One region of the Nitrospirillum guaranorum genome, then DNA from elsewhere that is predicted to be linked to it. Evidence: predicted binding sites of a transcription regulator. Region 1 holds the regulator's gene; the other holds the start of a gene.

Region 1 (4,415 bases):
ACGTGGCCGCCGCCACCCGCGCCCTGTTGGGGCTCGACAAGGCCGTGGCGTGACCCATGGCGGAGAATAGCGGCTTCACCCATTTCGACGCCGCCGGCCAGGCGGTGATGGTCGACGTCTCCGACAAGGCGGAGACGGAACGTCTGGCGACCGCCCGTGGCCGCGTGGTCATGAAGGCGGAGACCCTGGCCCTGATCCAGGCGGGCCAGATGGGCAAGGGCGATGTGCTGGGCGTGGCGCGGCTGGCCGGCATCATGGCGGCCAAGCGCACGCCGGACCTCATCCCCCTGTGCCACCCACTGGCCCTGACCAAGGTGACGGTGGACCTGACCTGTCTGCCCGAGCAGAACGCCGTGGAGATCGAGGCCACGGCCAAGCTGAAGGGCCGCACGGGGGTGGAGATGGAGGCGCTGACCGCCGTCAGCGTCGCCGCCCTGACGCTGTACGACATGTGCAAGGCGGTGGATAAGGGCATGGTCATCGCCGACATTCGCCTGATCGCCAAGGATGGCGGCAAGAGCGGCCCCTATCGCGCGGACACTCCCTGACTGAACAGTCCTCTGAACCGCAGGTCCCTCCCATGATCCCCGTTGACGAAGCGCTGGCCCGCATCCTGGCCCAGTTCCAGCCCCTGGCCGGCGAACTGGTGGGGGTGGGCGAGGCGCAGGGCCGCGTGCTGGCCGCCGACGTCGTGGCCCGGGTGACGCAGCCGCCGGCCGCCGTCTCCGCCATGGATGGCTGGGCGGTGCGGGGATCGGATCTGGGCACCTCGCCCGTCACGTTGGCCCGCGTCGGCGAGGCGCCGGCCGGCCGGCCCTTCGCCGGCACGGTGGCGCCGGGCCAGGCGGTGCGCCTGTTCACCGGCAGCATCATCCCCGATGGCGCCGACACCGTGGTGCTGCAGGAGGATAGCGACGACCTGGGCCAAGCCGTGCGCGTGCGCGAGGGCACGCCCGGCCGCTGGGTGCGCGCCGCCGGCCTGGACTTCACCGCCGGCACCGTGGGCCTGAAAGCCGGCCGCCGCCTGACCGTGCGCGACGTGGCCCTGGCCGCCGCCATGAACCACCCGTTCCTGACCGTGCACCGCCGTCCCCGCGTCGCCATCCTGGCCACGGGGGATGAGGTGGTGATGCCGGGCGAGCCGCTGGGCCCCGGGCAGATCGTCAGCAGCAACGGCCTGGCGCTGGCGGCGCTGGTGCGGCGCCACGGGGGCACGCCAGTCAACCTGGGCATCGCGCCTGATGACGCCGACACCCTGGCCACCCTGGCGCGAGGGGCCGCGGGCTGCGACCTGCTGGTCACCACCGGCGGCGCGTCCGTTGGCGAATACGACCTGGTGCGCGACGCGTTGGGCGGCCAGGGTTTGGACTTGGATTTCTGGAAGATCGCCATGCGGCCGGGCAAGCCGCTGATGTTCGGCCGCCTGGGGGCCACGCCCCTGCTGGGCCTGCCGGGCAACCCCGTCTCCAGCCTGGTGTGCGCCACCCTGTTCCTGGTCCCGGCGCTGCGCCGGATGCAGGGTTTGGCCCCGGCGGAGCTGCCCCGGGCGCGGGCGGTGCTGGCCAGCGCGCTGCCCGCCAACGACCGGCGTCAGGACTACCTACGCGCCACGTTGGTGGCCGGCGATGGCGCCCTGCCCGCCGTCGCGCCCTTCACCCAGCAGGACAGTTCCATGCTGAGTCGCCTGGCGGCGGCGGATTGCCTGATCATCCGCCCGCCCCACGCCCCCGCCGCCGAGGCCGGCACGGTGGTGGACATCGTCCCGCTGGACGAGATTTAAGGCCCATCCCCCTCCAGCCGCCCTAAATCTGTCATCGTCCGGTGGTTTTTCATCGCTAACCCTTGACGCGGGCCGTGAACCAAAATAGAACATGGCCAGTACGTTTCGGGTTTGTTCCATATCTAGCGGCTCGACACAGCGAAGGGGGCGATATGCTGACGCGGAAGCAACAGGAGTTGCTGCTGTACATCCACCAGCATCTGGGTGAAGGCGGCGTCTCCCCCTCATTCGATGAGATGAAGGACGCCTTGGGACTGAAGTCCAAGTCCGGCATCCATCGCCTGATCACCGGGTTGGAGGAGCGCGGGTTCATCCGCCGCCTGCCGCACCGGGCCCGTGCGCTGGAGGTGTTGCGCCTGCCGGAAGCGCCGGTGCCGAAGAAGGCCGCGGCACCGGCGGACGTGGAGCCCCGGTTCAAGCCCAATGTCATCAAGGCCGATTTCCAGGCGGGCCTGCCCGGCCGGGATGCTGGCGATGCCATCGGTGCCGTCAGCCTGCCGCTGTACGGTCGCATCGCCGCCGGCCTGCCCATCGAGGCGCTGCGCGATAGCGGCAGCACCATCGACATTCCCGTCTCCATGCTGGGCATCGGTGAGCATTACGCCCTGGAAGTCGCCGGCGACAGCATGGTGGACGCCGGCATCCACGACGGCGACACCGTCATCATCCAGCGCTGCGAGACGGCGGAGAACGGCGCCATCGTCGTCGCCCTGGTTGACGCCGCCGAAGTGACGCTGAAGCGCCTGCGCCGTAAGAACAACTCCATCGCCCTGGAACCGGCCAACCCCTCCTACGAGACCCGGGTGTTCGGCGCCGACCGCGTGCGGGTGCAGGGCCGCCTGGTGGGCCTGTTCCGCCGGTATTGATCACGGCCATCCTAGACCAAACAACGGCCCTGGCGACGTCAGTCCCAGGGCCGTTTGCTTTGCGGGTCGTGTACCGTCTCGATGCGTACACCGCCGCGTTCGAAGTACAGGGCGTGCGCGCCGCGGGCGGCCAGCACGTCGGGGCCGATGACCTGCGGGGCGTCGCAGCCCGCCGCCGGCACGCGGGAGATCACCAGGTCGGCATTGTCGCAATCCTCCGCCAGGGCATCGCGGGTCCAGGCGATGGCGACCAGGCGCCCGTCCGGGATGGCGGGCTCGCGCCGCTCCGGTCGATAAAGGTCGGGATGGTAGAGGCAGCCCAGGCTGTCGCAGCGCAGGCTGCCGTCGTCCGTGCCCACGGTGGGCCAGGCGGGCGGGCGGCCTTCCCCGCCATCGCGCTTGCCCCAGGTCTCCACCTCGAAGCCGCCTCCCCGTGAGGAGGACAGCCACAGCTTGCCGCCACCATCGCGCACCGCCACCATGGTGCCGCCACCCGATACCACCATGTCCGGCCGGGGCGTCAGCGGCGCCAGCACGCAGCCCACCGCGATGGGTGCCAGGCCGATCAGGCGCCAACGGCGGCGCCACAGCATCAGCCACAGGCCGCCCACCACCAGCAGGCCGAAGGCCACGTCGGACAAGGCCGCGCCATGCAGGGCCGCGCCGGGCAAGGCGGCCGTAATGCGCGCCGTCCACAGGATGCCGTCGCAGCCCCAGCCGATCATGTCGATGATCCAGCCCTCCAGGTGGAAGGGCATGGCGACATAGGCCAGCAGGCACAGCGGCATGATCCACAGCTCGGTGATGGGAATGCCGATCAGGTTGGCCAGCACGCCGTAATTGGCCACCTGCTGGAAGTGGTAGAGGCAGAACGGCATGGTGGCGATGGTGGAAATGATGGAGGTCAGGCACAGCCCCCCGACGAACAGGGCGGCACGGCGCAGCCAACCCCCATCCTTGCGCCAACGGTTCAGGGGGCCGCGCAAGACCTCGTACGCGCTGATCAGCGCCAGCACGGCGCCGAAGCTCATCTGGAAACTGGGACCGGGCAATTGCTCCGGCTGGTACAGCAGGCAGAGGATGCCGGCGACGGCGATGGCCCGGGGGCTCAGGACCGAGCGGTCGGCCAGGATGGCCACCATGGCCAGCGCCGTCATGAGGACGGAGCGCAAGGTGGGCACTTGCGCGCCCACCAGCATCATGTAGGCCAGGGTGGCCAGTATGGCGAAGGCGGCGGCCCACTTCTTGATGGGATAGCGCAGCGCCACCCCCTCCCACAGGGCCAGGGCCGCCCGGGCGAAAAAGTAGAACAACGCCGCCACCAGGCTGATGTGCAGGCCGGAGATGGACAGGATGTGCTGCAGGCCGGAAACGCGCATGGCCTGCAAGTCGTCGGGCGGAATACCTGTCTGTTCCCCATTCAGCAGGGCGATGGCGATCATGGCGGGCGCGCCGCTGAGGCGGGCGGCCACGCGGTCGGCGATCAGTTCACGCAAGGCCACCACGAGGTCGTTGATCCAGCCGACAACACCCACCGGCGCCGGCGCCACCACCTCGGGCGTCTTGAACGCGAAGCCGACGGCGCCGATGCCTTGGTAAAAGGCGGAACGGCGGAAATCGTAGGCGCCCGGCTCCGGACTGTCCGGCGGCGGACGCAGGGCCGCCAGGATACGCACCCGCGTGCCGGCGGGCGGGGCCGCGTCGGTCGGCCGCAGACGGATGCGTACGGCGGGCGGCGTCAGCTCCGGCGCCAGGCGGGGAATGCGTGG
Region 2 (4,415 bases), 420 kb from region 1:
TTTCCCGGGCGCCTGGCCGGCATGGCGGAGGTGGAGCTGGCGGCCGCCCGCGCGGCCCCCTTGCGCGCCAGCGTGCTGCATGTGGCGTCGTCGCCCGGCGGCAGCCTGATCTTCCTGGGCGACCTCACCCGCGAGACGGCGCGGGAGGAGGAGCTGCGCCGGGCGGAGCAGCGCTTCCAGCGCTTCTTCCAGTTCGCGCCCACCGGCTTCGCCTTCGTGGACGGTGAATTCCGCCTGGCGGAGTGCAACCCCACCTTCCTCACCATGGCCGACCTGCGGCTGGGCGACGTGCAGGGGGAGCCCATCGCCAGCCTGTTCCAGCCGGAACACCGCGCCAACCTGCTGGCCCGCCTGGGCGAGGTGCTGGAGGGCCGGCAGCCGGCGGGCGCCGGCGGGGGCATGGGCACACCGGTGGAGGCGCGGCTGCGCGGGGCCTCCGGCGCCGTGGTGCACGTCTATTCCCGGCGCTTCGACGGCGAGGGCGACGGCGACCGCGGCCTGATCCTGCACCTGGTGGACATGACCGCCCAGAAGAACCTGGAGGCGCAGTTCGTCCAGTCGCAGAAGATGCAGGCCATTGGCCAGCTGGCCGGCGGCGTGGCGCACGACTTCAACAACCTGCTGACGGCCATGATCGGCTTCTGCGACCTGCTGCTGCTGCGGCACAAGCCGGGCGACCAGTCGTTCAGCGACATCATGCAGATCAAGCAGAACGCCAACCGCGCCGCCAACCTGGTGCGCCAGCTGCTGGCCTTCTCCCGCCAGCAGACGCTGCAGCCCCGGGTGCTGAGCATCACCGACGTGCTGGCCGAACTGTCCAACCTGCTGCGTCGCCTGATCGGCGAGAACATCGAGCTGCGCATGCTGCACGGCCGCGACACCGGCCTGGTGCGGGTGGACCAGGGGCAGCTGGAACAGGTCATCATCAACCTGGCGGTGAACGCCCGCGACGCCATGCCCAAGGGCGGGCGGCTGACCATCGTCACCGGCAACCTGCACACCACCGAGCCCATCCGCCATGAGACGGAGGAGATGCCGCCCGGCGACTGGGTGGTGGTGGAGGTGATCGACACCGGCATCGGCATCCCGCCGGAAAACCTGCAGCGCATCTTCGAGCCCTTCTTCTCCACCAAGGAGGTGGGGTCGGGCACGGGGCTGGGCCTGTCCACCGTCTACGGCATCGTGCGCCAGACCGGCGGCTTCGTCTTCGTGGAGAGCAAGCCGGGGGAGGGGGCCAAGTTCTCCATCCACCTGCCGCGCCTGGACGAGAAGGCGGCCCAGGCCGCGCCGGCGGAAGAGGCCAAGGACAAGGCCGCCGCCGACCTCACCGGCATGGGCACCGTGCTGCTGGTGGAGGATGAGGACGCCGTGCGCGTCTTCGGCGCCCGCGCCCTGCGCAACAAAGGCTACACCGTGCTGGAGGCCCGCAGCGGCGAGGAGGCGCTGGACCTGCTGCAGGGGGAACGGGGCGGCGACGTGGACCTCATCGTCACCGACGTGGTCATGCCCCAGATGGACGGCCCCACCATGATCGAGCAGGTGCGCCGCTTCCGCCCCGACGTGAAGGTCATCTTCATCTCCGGCTATGCCGAGGACCGCTTCCGCCATTCGCTGAAGGACGGCGCCGTGGTCGACTTCCTGCCCAAGCCCTTCAGCCTGAAACAGCTGGCGGCCAAGGTGAAGGAAGTGATGGAAGGCGCCCCGCGCACGACCGGCTGAAGGCCTTGGCTGGCCCTGCGCGAATCCGGAGCGCGCCCACTAAGCCCCAGCCGGGGCCGCCGCAGCAATTCGGGGAACGCGGTGCATTGAAATGCGAGGAAGCCCAGCCGGCGCCCGGCGTTTGAGGGCATCGAAACAAGAACAAAAAAGAACAAAAGATCAACAAAACCTCTTTCCAGACCAGAACAGACCATGTACGTTCTCCCTCACCACAGCCGTTGAACGCCCGTTGGCCGTATGCGACAAGAGGGGGACAGCAAGATGTCGGCACCACTTCGTCTGGTAGAAACACCCATGGATAAGCAAAAGGCCCTCGACGCCGCTCTCGGCCAGATCGAACGCGCGTTCGGCAAGGGTTCCATCATGAAGCTCGGCGCCAAGGAGGCGTCGATGGAGGTGGATGCCATCTCCACCGGTTCCCTGGGCCTGGATATCGCGCTGGGCATCGGCGGCCTGCCGCGCGGCCGCATCATCGAGATCTACGGGCCGGAAAGCTCGGGCAAGACCACGCTGGCGCTGCACGCCATCGCGGAGGCCCAGAAGAGTGGCGGCACCTGCGCCTTCGTTGATGCGGAGCATGCGCTGGACCCATCCTACGCCCGCAAGCTGGGCGTGAACGTGGACGACCTGCTGGTCTCCCAGCCCGACGCCGGCGAACAGGCGCTGGAGATCACGGACACGCTGGTGCGCTCCGGCGCCATCGACGTGCTGGTGGTGGACTCCGTGGCGGCTCTGGTGCCGCGCGCCGAACTGGAAGGCGAGATGGGCGACAGCCACGTCGGCCTGCAGGCCCGCCTGATGAGCCAGGCGCTGCGCAAGCTGACCTCGTCCATCTCCAAGTCCAACTGCCTGGTCATCTTCATCAACCAGATCCGCCTGAAGATCGGCGTGATGTTCGGCAATCCGGAGACGACGACGGGCGGTAACGCGCTGAAGTTCTACGCCTCCGTCCGCCTGGACATCCGCCGCATCGGCGCCATCAAGGACCGCGACAACGTCGTCGGCAACCAGACCCGGGTGAAGGTGGTGAAGAACAAGCTGGCCCCGCCGTTCCGCGTGGTCGAGTTCGACATCATGTACGGCGAGGGCGTGTCCAAGGTGGGTGAACTGATCGACCTGGGCATCCAGGCCGGTGTGGTCGAGAAGTCGGGCGCCTGGTTCTCCTATGACGGCCAGCGCGTCGGCCAGGGCCGCGAGAACGCCAAGCAGTTCCTGCGCACCAACCCGGCCATCGCCAAGGCCATCGAGGAAAAAGTCCGCGCCAACGCCGGCCTGGTGGCCGGCGCCATGATGGTCGGCTCCCCCGAGGCCGACGGCGACGCCGACAGCCCCGAGTGACCGGGGCTACGGAGCGGAGTTGAAACAAGGCGGATCGGCGACGGTCCGCCTTTTTCTTTGGATATTGTCGAGGGGGACTTCAGGGCGCCGCCACCTGCCCCAGCATGGTGCGCACCACCTGGCGGTGGAAGGGCATGATCAGGGTGAGGTAGGCGCGGCCCAGCCAGTTGTGGGTGCGCACCACCGTGGTGGCGGTGACCTGGCAGCCGGCGGCGTCCTGGCGCACATCGACCACGGCGCGGAAATCCAGGTGCTTGTCCGCCATGCCCAGCACCACCCGGTCCGGCCCGCTGCTGAGGATGGGGAAGATGCCGATGTGGCCGGCGCGCGGGGACTCGGAAGTCGCCGGCGGCCGGGGCGCCTTCAGGCCGAGGGGCGCCACGATGGCGTTGCGCAGGGCCATCAGCCGGCGCACCCAGGCGGGGGAGGTGCCCATCATGCGCCAGGCCGCGGCCGGGGCGTCGACGACGGTGCCGCCAGGCGCCAGCACCAGGCGAAAGGCGTCGGCGAACTGGGCGCCGGGCAGCAGGGTCCAGGTGTCGGCCGCAGGGGTGATTTCCCGGACGGTCATGGTGGTGCCTCCTCACGGTCCGCCCCCATCCTACCCCCGCCACCCCCAAAGGCGTAGCGCCGCTTAATTGCAGAACTGAGATCAAAAGCGTATCATTCGCACCGATCGCATGAATGCGAAGATCACGGGACCCAAAATGGGGGGCGGATGATGGTCACGACCACGGGCGCGTACGGCTATTCCCAGGCGCAAAGCCTGGCTTCCTCGGTGACGCAGCAGACGTCGCTGTTCGGTGCCGCGTCCACCGGCAACGCCCCCAAAACCACCGCCGAAAAGGTCGCCGCCGCCCTGCAGAAGGGCGACACCGCCGGGGCCATCGGCGCCTTCGTCGATGAAAAGACCCTGAAGAAACTGACCAAGCTGCAGGCCGACGCCACCCAGCTGGACAAGCAGTTGAAGCAGAAGTCCGCCGACAACGACAAGAAGGCGGCCCAGGACAAGGTCGATAACGCCAAGCGCCAGTTGAAGGCCCTGCGCATGCGCGCCCAGCTGGCCGCCGCCATGGGCGACAAGCAGGCCGCCGCCCGCATCGCGCGCGAGGCGGCGGACGTGGCCAAGTCCCTGGGCTCCGCCGCGCAAGAGTATGCCGGCGCCGTGAAGAACGGCGCCACGGTCGGCACCACCGGCGGCGACTCCTCCGCCGCCACCGGCGCCTCGGGTGCCAGTGGGGCGGGCACCGGCGGGGCGGCCACCGGTGGCGCCGCCACCGACGTGGCCGGCGTGGGCAGCGACGCCGCCCAAATCCAGGCCACCGCCGCCGGTACCCAGAACCCCTCCACCCCACAGG

The links. The regulator LexA, encoded in region 1, represses DNA repair genes until DNA is damaged. The targets are predictions, from matches to a motif close to ATGTTCTANTTTGGTTC.
Region 2: the regulator LexA is predicted to act here: its motif matches at 1,848-1,864, upstream of recA (recombinase RecA).

The regions. Positions count from the first base shown of each region.
Region 1 is NZ_JAYEES010000003.1:1,739,316-1,743,730, reverse strand. Features, by position in the region: gene trpC (indole-3-glycerol phosphate synthase TrpC) at 1-53, shown strand, start outside; gene moaC (cyclic pyranopterin monophosphate synthase MoaC) at 57-548, shown strand; gene UAJ10_RS16955 (molybdopterin molybdotransferase MoeA) at 581-1,780, shown strand; gene lexA (transcriptional repressor LexA) at 1,933-2,646, shown strand; gene UAJ10_RS16945 (ComEC/Rec2 family competence protein) at 2,685-4,415, opposite strand, start outside.
Region 2 is NZ_JAYEES010000003.1:2,157,407-2,161,821, reverse strand. Features, by position in the region: gene UAJ10_RS18805 (hybrid sensor histidine kinase/response regulator) at 1-1,719, shown strand, start outside; gene recA (recombinase RecA) at 1,981-3,057, shown strand; gene UAJ10_RS18795 (DUF2867 domain-containing protein) at 3,137-3,628, opposite strand; gene UAJ10_RS18790 (hypothetical protein) at 3,776-4,415, shown strand, end outside.